Regions from separate parts of the Ensifer sp. Root423 genome, predicted to be linked through region 2. Evidence: riboswitches for the same ligand, from Rfam matches in the RefSeq annotation. Region 2 holds a riboswitch; each other region holds the start of a gene.

Region 1 (3,266 bases), on a different contig from region 2:
CTTCGAGCAGCTTCATGACCGGGATGACGCCGGATGACTGGTTCTCGATCTGCTTGATCGGCGCGCCCATCTCGCGGATGTTGGTGAGCGACAGCGCCACGCCGCCACCGCGCTTGGAAAGCTGCAGCGCCGAATTGATGGCGCGGCCGATACTCTCCATGTTGTCCTCGATCCGGAGCAGAAAGCAGGAGACGAGCTCGCCGCGGCTCTTCTTGCCGGCGTTGAGGAAAGTCGGCGTTGCCGGCTGGAAGCGGCCGGAGATGATCTCGTCGACGAGATCGCGGGCAAGCCCCTCGTTGCCGCGCGCCAAGGCCATCGCCACCATGCAGACACGGTCTTCGTAGCGTTCCAGGTAGCGCTTTCCGTCGAAGGTCTTCAGCGTATAGGACGTGTAGTATTTGAACGCCCCGAGGAAGGTCGGAAAGCGGAACTTCTTTGAATAGGCATGATCGTAGAGATCGCGCACGAAGTTGAAGGAATACTGGTCCAGCACTTCCTGCTCGTAATAGCCCTCGGTCACCAGATAATCGAGTTTTTCCCGGAGGTTATGGAAGAACACCGTGTTCTGGTTGACGTCCTGGAGGAAGTACTGTTTCGCCGCCTGCCGGTCCTTGTCGAGCTGGATCCGTCCCTCTTCGTCATAGAGGTTCAGCATTGCGTTCAGCGCATGATAGTCGAGCGCTGCTTCCGTCGCCTTCAAGGGGCGTTCGAGTGTCGTGACGTCCAAAATCGTTCCATCCCGTTTTTGACATTGGCGACGTCCTCGTCGGTCCCGAGCAGCTCGAACCGGTAGAGATAGGGTACCCGGCACTTGGCCGAAATCACGTCGCCGGCGATCCCGTAGGTCGCGCCGAAATTGCTGTTGCCCGCTGCGATCACGCCGCGGATGTGAGAGCGGTTGCCCGCGTCGTTCAAGAAGCGGATGACCTGCTTCGGCACCGCCCCGCGGCCATCGTCGCCGCAATAGGTCGGCACGATCAGCACATAGGGCTCTGCGACCGTAAGTGCGTCCATACTTTCCCTGAGCGGTATGCGGGCGGCGCGAAGGCCGAGCTTTTCGACGAAGCGATGGGTGTTTTCCGAGCGACTGGAAAAATAGACGATCAGGCCCATCGCCCGCGTCCTTCAGGAAAGCGCGCTGATCATGTCCGGGCGGAAACCCGCCCAATGCCGCTCGCCGGCGACGACGACCGGGACCTGCCGATAGCCAAGACCCTGCACCAGCGCGAATGCATCGGAATCCTCGGAGATATCGACGATGCGATAATCGATGCCTTGGCGGTCGAGCGCACGGGTTGTGGCGGTGCATTGGACGCAGGCTGGTTTGCTGTAGACGGTGATCGACATGGGTTCCTCGTAGGGTCTGGCAAATGGGCGCAAAAAGTCGTCGGATCGCGCGAACGCGAACCGTGGTGTTGGCGATTGGACACGAAACATCGCTCCCCGGTCGACTCGACCGGAGTTGACGTCGTCAAGCTGGCCCAAGGTCGGTTACGCAACCGGGCCGGCTCGTTTTGGTCGGGCGCTCAGGAATTCCGCGGATGCGGGTTTTCAAGGCGCGGCCTTTCAATCAGGCGCGCAACAACGCGCACCCGTCCGCAGAAGGTGGATCTGAACTGGAAGAAACTGGCATGACTTCACCCCGAAGCTTTCGACGGGCTGCCGGGGAGACGTCGAGATGATCGGGCAGGCTCATCCTGCCACGCACTCAACCCCTCCGGACACCCCGCCCGTGGACGTTTGGTGATCGAGGCAGGTCTCCTGGCTTACGGGTCAAAGCTGCCATCCCGACCTTCCCGAGGCCTCATGCCTCAGTGGTCCAAATCCGGACAGTCGCTCGCCGTCTACAGTTGCGGGGGCAGCTACGGCATAGCCTCAGCGGAAACCCGCCGGCGCACCGTATTCCCGTCTTAGCTCCCAATCCTTGCGAATCGGAAGAACCTCGAACACTAGATATAGTAGTTCATCGCAAATCTACGTCAATAGGTGTGAGGTGCCGGACGGCCCGTGCGGAGGGTCTTTTCTTTTGCAGTGTGGATAACGGAGAGTAAACGGCGCTTTGAAACGGCTCTCCGTCGGGGGCTTCGTCTCGCCGCCGAAACGGCAACAAGCGCCGCAGCGCTCGCAGGGTTTTGGGGAGAAATTTCGATGGAGCCATCACGCGGGCCGGATGCTGCACTAGGCGATCCAGGCCCGTCGCGTCTCGGCACTCGCTCAATCGCAAAGCAGGATGCTGACGTCCTTGTTTTCGCCGGGTTGCGCACGCGGCGAGACCGCCATGGCCCGTGGCTTGCTCGCGCCCTTGCAGCCTGCCGAGGTTTGCGGCACGGATGAGGCCTCTTCCTCGGGCCAGTGCCACGGATCGGCTGTATCGCCGATGCGCGGGCGAATGTGCTCCTGGTCCCGCGTCAAGCCGATATCCCGGAGCTGGAACTCGTTGAAGGTATCGATGGCAACGGAGGGGCTGAGGGTCTTATCGGCCCAGTTCAGAACATAGTAAATCGTTGATCGCATTGCGCTAAGCATTGCTATCCTCACTTCTCTAAGAGGTCGTGTGTTCGCGAAAAAAGTGAGGGTTTTTGCCGTTTCGCGCAAAGCGATTTCTCGCATGCTGGCATAAAGAATGCTTATCTCAGTTCCATGAGCAAGATTCCTCCCATGAGTGCGGTGCGCGCTTTTGAGGCCGCCGCCAGGCACCTGAGTTTCACCCGCGCCGCCGAAGAGCTCAGCATGACGCAGGCGGCCGTCAGCTATCAGATCCGGCTGTTGGAAGATCGCATCGGCGCGCCGCTGTTCGTCCGGCTTCCGCGCGAGATGCGATTGACTGGCGCCGGGCGGCAGTTGGCGCCGAAGGTGACCGAAGCGATCGATCTCTTAGGGGCAGCCTTCTCGGAGATCGCCGACAAGACCGAGCATCACCTGCACATCTCCGTGCTCCCGACCGTCGTTTCGAGCTGGCTCGGCCAGCGCCTCGCCTCGTTTCAGACCGCGCATCCCAATATCAGCATCAGGGTGCACATGTCGACCGAGCTGGTCGACTTCAAGCGCGACGCCGTCGATCTCGCGGTGCGCAGCGGCGCCGGCGACTGGCCGGGCAACGATGTCTTTCCTTTGTTTCCGCTCGATTACGTGCCTGTCTGCACGCCCTCCTTCCTGGAGAAGCACCAGCTCAAGGAGCCCGCCGACGTTCTGAGGGTCCGGCGTTTCGGCAACGCCAGCTGGTGGCGGCGATGGATGATCGAAACCGGCGTCGAACCGCCGGCAAG
Region 2 (3,266 bases):
TTCCCGCGCGACGAGCAGGCCTGTCGGGCGCGCTGTCCGGGGGCTGAGACCGAGCTCTATTTTCACGACCTCAACACGGAAGAGAGCGACAAGATGGTCTCGGCCGTGACCGGCCGTCCCTATACCGAAATGCCCAACGCCTTTGCCTATCGCACCCGCGCTGTCGGAAAACCCGGCCAGTGCGGCTGCCAGATACCGCAGACCGCCTCGACCACACCGAAGGCAAACGGAACGAAGATCGGTGACGACCAGTCGTCGATCATCGTCATCGAGACCAAGAAGCCGGAAGCGGCGAGCAATACCGCCAAGGCGCCGGCCGAAGAGCGGCCTTATGATCCGTCGAAGAACAAGGTTCGCGTCGTCGGCCCGACCTACCTGCCGCAGGAAGAAACCGCCATCGACCTCAAGCATCCGAAGGGACCGGCCTATCAGCCGGTCCAGAATTGATCGGACGAGGCCTTACGCCTTCTCCTTGCTGCGTCCCCATCCGTCTTCGAAAACCAGCTCGTCGAGCGGCAGGCGCTGGCGCCAGCCCTTCACAGCGAGTTCCGGCTGCTGATAGAGGCGATCGACATAGCCGAGGCAGAGCCAGGCAACGATCTCGATATGATCTGGGATGCCGAGAATCGCCTTGATCTCGGCCTCGTGGAAAATGCTCACCCAGCCGACGCCCACCCCTTCGGCCCGCGCAGCAAGCCAGAGGTTTTGCACGGCGCAGACGGTGGAATAGACGTCCATCTGCGGATTGTGGGTGCGCCCGAGTACGACGGCACCGCCGCGCGTGCGGTCGCAGGTGACACAGATGCTGAGCGGCGCCTTGCGGATGCCTTCCAGCTTCAGCGCACGGTACTTGGCCTGTTGTTCCGCCTCGAACATCAGCGCGGCCTCGTCATTGGCGCGGCGAAACGCATGCCAGACGCGCTCACGCGTTTCTTCCGCCCGCACCAGCACGAAGTTCCACGGCTGCATGAAGCCCACGGACGGGGCGCTGTGCGCAGCGGCCAGCAGGCGCCCGATCAGATCTTCCGGCAATGGCGCGGGCAGGAATTCATCGCGCACGTCGCGACGTGTCTCGATGGCACGGTAGACGGCCTCCCGCTCTGGCAACGAAAAGGCGCCGGCAGCCGCAAGGCCGCCCTTCGGTTCAGTCAGCATCGTTCGATCCCCAACAATGCGAAACCTCCCGCCGTCCACGCGGGGTTCGGTCTATCTCGCCAGGCCGGTCTTCTGACTTCGGTTCAACCGATCACCTCGCCTTCCCAGATCGATTGAAGATCCAGTGGCAAAACCTTGAATCAATTCAAGGCTCTCTTAGACGCGATCGTCCCCGTCACAGCGTTGGGCACGTTCCGGAATGACACCGGATTCCCGATTCTCCCGCTTTCGCGGGCACCTGACGACGGCACTAAGTGCACAGCCGTTTGAGAAAGACAAGCGGCGCCAACCCGGTCGAGACATGGCGCGCCACTTTCCGCCGGCTACTGTCGAGCTTAGTCGTTTGCCTCCGCCTCAAAGCGGAGCGACCGGATGCGGCGAGCCGTCATAGGCGCCCCAGACCGACTGATCGAAGCAAATCACCGATCCGGTCATCAGCCCGGACTCGGCCGACGACAGATAGGCGCAGGCCCGCGCCACTTCGGCCGGATCGACGAGCCGACCGAAAGGCTGGCCGGCCGCCGCCTTTTCAAGCCAATCGGCAGCCGCGCCATGAAACTCGCGCTGGATGCGGTCTTCGCCTTCGGACGCCATCCAGCCGATATTCAGGCCGTTGACGCGAATGCGGTTGCGAAGAAGCGCATAAGCCGTGTTTTTGGTCAGCGTTTCGAGGGCGCCTTTCGACGAACAATAGGCGGCAATGAACGGCTGGCCGGCCATCGCCGACATCGAGCCGATGTTGACGATCGTGCCCTCGGTCTTCTCCCGCCGCATGATCTTCACCGCCTCCTGCATCAGGAAGAACGGCGCGCGCACATTGATCGCGAACATGCGGTCGAAGAGTTCGGGCGTGGTGTCGAGGATCGTGCCACGGTCGGTGATAGCTGCGGCGTTGACCAGCGCATCGACCCGGCCGAATTCCGCGTCGCAAGCGGCGACCACCTTGCGGGCGTCCTCTACTTTTTCAAGATCGGCCTCGACATAGACGACTTTCGCGCCGCTTGCCTTGCCGATCTGCTCGGCCTTCGCCCGCCCCTTGGCGGCGTTGCGGCCGCAGATGACGATGCCTTCAGCGCCGCGCTCGGCGAAAAGGCCAGCAATCGTCGCGCCCAGTCCCTGCGTACCACCGGTGACGATGGCGATCTTGCCTTGCAATTGTCCACTCATCGAATTCCTCCCTTGGAAATGATCGTTTGAAACGGCTGCGGCTCCCGGCTGAAACACACCGGGAGCCTGTCAAATTGTAACTCGCTCGTCAGCTCAGCTTGCGCTTCGCCTGCGCCTCCAGCACCGAGAGAAACTCTTGTTCGCCCGTCCCCGCAGTGAGAGCCTCGCGCATCAACTGCGCCTGCGTCTTCGGCGCCAACCCGCCGAGTGGCGGATCCCGGTCGAGATTGGTGGGGAACGAATAGCCCTCGGCACAGGAGGAGATCGCGTTGGCCGCTTCCGCCTGCGTCAGCGTCCCGCCCGCCAGCAAGGCCCGCAAGGCCGGATAGAGCGTCGCGCTCATGGTCAGTCGGTCAACGGTTTCCATTGCGCGACCGAAGGCCGAAGACACCTGCAGCAGGTTGGCCACGCGGCGGATATCCCGGGAGCGGTTGGTGCCGGCGGCATGGAAGAGCGCCGGGTTGAAGAAGACAACGTCGCCCTTTTCGAGCGGAAGCTGCACATGGTGTGCGTCGAAATAGGCGCGGAATTCCGGCCGGTTGAGCGCCAGATAGCCCGGCACATAGGTTTGGCTATAGGGCAAGAACAGCGTCGGTCCGCTTTCGAGCGGCATGTCGCGATGGGCAACCGCCCCCTGCAGCGTCAGCACCGGTGAAAGCCTGTGCACATGCGCCGGATACTGCTCGATCACGGCCGCGGTCTGGAAGCCGAGGTGATAATCCCGGTGCGCCGATTGCGCCGCACCGCCAGGATTGACGCGATTGACCTGCGCCGTCATCTGGTAGTTCGGCCCGAGCCAAGCCTCGCTGACGAGCGCTATGACGGCATTGCCGTAATAGGAGGCGAAATTCTCCGGCGCGTTCAGGCAGTGCTTTTCCAGCGAGTTCCAGATGCGGTCATTGGCACCGGGTTTGGCGAAGTGATCGCCGCCGCCGCTGTTGCTT
Region 3 (3,266 bases), 230 kb from region 2:
GGTTGAACCCCGCGACCTTGATCGGACCGATGAGGAAGCCGATGCCGAGGGCGAGGAAGACGGCGACAGGCGGATAGGTCCGAAGCGTGTCGACGAAGAAATCAATGGGATTCACTGATGCTATTCCCTTCTGAAAGTTGAGTTGCCGTCACTTCATTTCGGGATCTGCGCGGCTAAGTTGAGCTTGTTTCCGAGGCTTGTCGATGCCCAATCTTAATCCCGGCAATTGTCGCTTCGGTTGTCGAAATTCTCAACGGGCATAGGGTTACGTGAGCGTAACGTATGTTACATTTCAGCGTTTTTACTTGGGGTTGGGGATCGAGGCCGCCGCGATGTGTCGGTCGCATTCGATCGCAAGACCGCGGCACTGGCCCGGATCGCGATGGCACTTCAACTCTGGTGTTGTAATTCGTAACGTTATCTCCCAACGTGAGGCATGAGGCGTTTTCTCTTGGTTATGCTTGGAAAAGTTGCTGGGCACGGAACGGCGCGTCTTGCTGCTTGCGATAGGGGCGGCAGAATTTCGTGGGCTTGAGAAAAAAGCGGTGTCGTCTCCGCAAGGCGGCCGGTTCGTAAGGTGACGAGGAGGGGAAGCAATGATGGACGAGGTTATCCGAAGGCTCGGCGCACTTGGCGTTCAGCTCCCGACGCCGCCGAGGCCGCTCGGCGCCTATCGCGCGGTGATCGAGGCGGGTGAGATGCTTCATGTTTCGATGCAGGGGCCATTGCTGGACGGGCGCTTCGTGCATACGGGGCTGCTCGGGCGCGATGTGACCATCGACGAGGGGCGCAAGGCCGCAGAGTTGGCAGTGCTCAACGCGCTGGCGCAGATCCATGAGCATCTCGGCCGTTTCGAGCGTATTCGCCAGATCGTCCGGCTGGAGGGACATGTCGCCTGCACTGAGGATTTCCTGGAGCACCCGAAGGTACTCGACGGTGCTTCCGAGCTTCTGGCGGCCGCCTTTGGCGAAAGGGCTGGCCATGTTCGCTCCGTCTGCGGCGTGCGCAACCTGCCGGGCAACGCCTCTGTCGCGGTGACGCTGACGGCCGAACTCTTGCCGCCGGAGTTCTGAGGTAGCACGGCACGTCTTTTAGCGTGGTCGCTATCGCGGGCGTCGGATTGTGTCCGGCGCCCAATTTTCGACTTGCGCTACGTAATGTTATTTTATAACAAATCTCGCATGACGAAACGCCGCATGTTGATAGATCCCTCCCGCCTGTGTCGTGCGGTTGTCTCATCCGCCGATTCATGCGAGGAAGGCGTTGATGGTGCTGCGTCCGCGACAATGCGGAAGCGGCTGAAAAGGGAACACGGAACGGACGACCCTGATGGGGCCGAGACCGTGGCTGCCCCCGCAACTGTGAGCGGAAAGCGCATTCACACCATGTCACTGGTCGAAGACCGGGAAGACGTGGATGCGCCACGACCCGCGAGCCAGGAGACCTGCCATCGAACCGATCAACCACAACGGACGGGGTGTTCCGATGGAAAAGAACTGGCTTTCATACGACGGTTTTCCGTCCTCTTGCCGTTTCGCCATCTCTTGCCGTCAGTCCGGCGGAGGGCAGGAATGGCTGAGCCGAATTTCCGACAGCACAAGATAACGGTCTGCACCGATTGCCGCTTCACCGGCGGCCCATGCGTGCCCGGTGCCGAGCTGATCAAGCGGCTCAACCTGAGCATCGCAGCGCTCGGCGCACCGCTCGATCGCGATTTCTCGATCGCCGGAACGGTCTGCATGGCGGCCTGCACGCGGCCCTGCACCATCGCCTTCCAGGCGACGGGGAAGGCGACCTATCTCTTCGGCGACGTCTCGCCGGAAGAGGACATCGACGATCTCGTGCGCTTTGCCACAACCTATGCCGAGCGTGGCGATGGCATGACGCGGGCGGCGGAACGGCCGCGCGGGCTGAAAGGCAAGACGCTTGCCCGCATTCCCGCGGCGATGCTCGTCTCCGAAGATCTCGGCGGGCACTTCCAATGAGGTCGCGCAGAGGAACGAACCCATGAGCTGCAACGCAACGGGTGCAGCCCTCACGGTCGAGGGCCTTCGCTGGGGGCCGCGTTCGGGCCTGACGCTGGTCAACGACATCGGCTTTGCGATCGCGGCCGGCAGCCGGCTTGCGATCCTCGGGCCGAATGGCGCCGGCAAGACCTCGCTTCTGCGCTGCCTCTACCGGGCGGTGCAGCCGAATGCCGGCCGTGTTTCGGTCGATGGCGTCGATCTCTGGTCGATCTCGGCCCGCGAGGCGGCAAGGACAATCGCCGTCGTCTTGCAGGAGATGCCCGGCGATTTTCCCTTCAGCGTGCGCGACGTCGTGATGATGGGACGCATTCCGCGGCGGGAGGGCTTGAGCGGCTGGAACGATTTCGACCGCGAGCGGGTGCAGCACGCGCTCGCGCATCTCGATCTCGCCCATCTTGCCGGTCGCCAGTTCTCGACGCTTTCGGGCGGTGAGAAGCAGCGGGTGCTGATCGCCCGCGCGCTGGCACAGGAACCGCGCATCATCATCCTCGACGAGCCGACGAACCATCTCGACATCCGCCACCAGCTCGAAATCCTCGAGCTCTTGCAAACGCTGAAACTGACAATCGTCTCGACGCTGCACGACATCAACCTCGCCGCCGAGTTTGCGACAGATGTCGCGATCTTGACCGCCGGGCGGCTGACGGCCTTCGGCCCGCCCGAAGAGGTGCTCAGCCCCAGCGAGCTTTCGGCCGCCTTCGGCGTCACCGCCACCGTTCACAATGCCGCTGCCGGCGGCGCCCGCTTTTCCTTTTCACTTCCTCGACAGGGATCGATTTCATGAAGATCAATATTGCCCCATTTTCCCTTCTTTTCGTGCTTGCCGCCGCCACGCCGGCGCTCGCCTATCCGGTCACCGTCAAGAGCTGCAACCGCGAGGTGACCTTCGACGCGGCGCCGAAGCGGGCGATCGCCAACGACGTCAACCTGGTGGAGATGATGCTGGCGCTGAGGCTCCAGGACCGCATGGTCGGCTATACCGGCGTTTCCGGCTGGAAGACGCTGGACGAGAAGCTGCGCGAAGGCGTCAAGGAACTGCCGGAGCTTTCGGAGAAATATCCGACCAAGGAAGTGCTGCTCAACGCCGATGCCGATTTCCTCTTTGCCGGCTGGAACTACGGCATGAAGGTCGGCGGCGAGGTCACGCCCGAGACATTGGCGCCCTTCAAGATCGGCGTCTACGAGCTGACCGAATCCTGCATCCACGTGATGGCCAAGCAGAAGCCTGATATGAACGAC

The links. A riboswitch is a leader RNA that binds a small molecule or an ion and turns the genes downstream of it on or off. The one in region 2 is predicted to bind cobalamin.
Region 1: linked by a shared signal. The riboswitch ahead of nrdH (glutaredoxin-like protein NrdH) and the one ahead of bluB (5,6-dimethylbenzimidazole synthase) in region 2 are both predicted to bind cobalamin.
Region 3: linked by a shared signal. The riboswitch ahead of ASD01_RS02650 (DUF1636 family protein) and the one ahead of bluB (5,6-dimethylbenzimidazole synthase) in region 2 are both predicted to bind cobalamin.

The regions. Positions count from the first base shown of each region.
Region 1 is NZ_LMEG01000043.1:127,487-130,752, forward strand. Features, by position in the region: gene nrdE (class 1b ribonucleoside-diphosphate reductase subunit alpha) at 1-727, opposite strand, end outside; gene nrdI (class Ib ribonucleoside-diphosphate reductase assembly flavoprotein NrdI) at 697-1,113, opposite strand; gene nrdH (glutaredoxin-like protein NrdH) at 1,126-1,347, opposite strand; cobalamin riboswitch at 1,735-1,960, opposite strand; gene ASD01_RS25950 (hypothetical protein) at 2,215-2,514, opposite strand; gene ASD01_RS25955 (LysR substrate-binding domain-containing protein) at 2,659-3,266, shown strand, end outside.
Region 2 is NZ_LMEG01000001.1:759,775-763,040, reverse strand. Features, by position in the region: gene ASD01_RS03795 (DUF2865 domain-containing protein) at 1-447, shown strand, start outside; gene bluB (5,6-dimethylbenzimidazole synthase) at 460-1,155, opposite strand; cobalamin riboswitch at 1,201-1,412, opposite strand; gene ASD01_RS03785 (SDR family oxidoreductase) at 1,510-2,322, opposite strand; gene ASD01_RS03780 (phytanoyl-CoA dioxygenase family protein) at 2,411-3,266, opposite strand, start outside.
Region 3 is NZ_LMEG01000001.1:526,539-529,804, forward strand. Features, by position in the region: gene aspT (aspartate-alanine antiporter) at 1-115, opposite strand, end outside; gene ASD01_RS02645 (RidA family protein) at 597-1,073, shown strand; cobalamin riboswitch at 1,251-1,466, shown strand; gene ASD01_RS02650 (DUF1636 family protein) at 1,572-1,985, shown strand; gene ASD01_RS02655 (ABC transporter ATP-binding protein) at 2,008-2,811, shown strand; gene ASD01_RS02660 (ABC transporter substrate-binding protein) at 2,808-3,266, shown strand, end outside.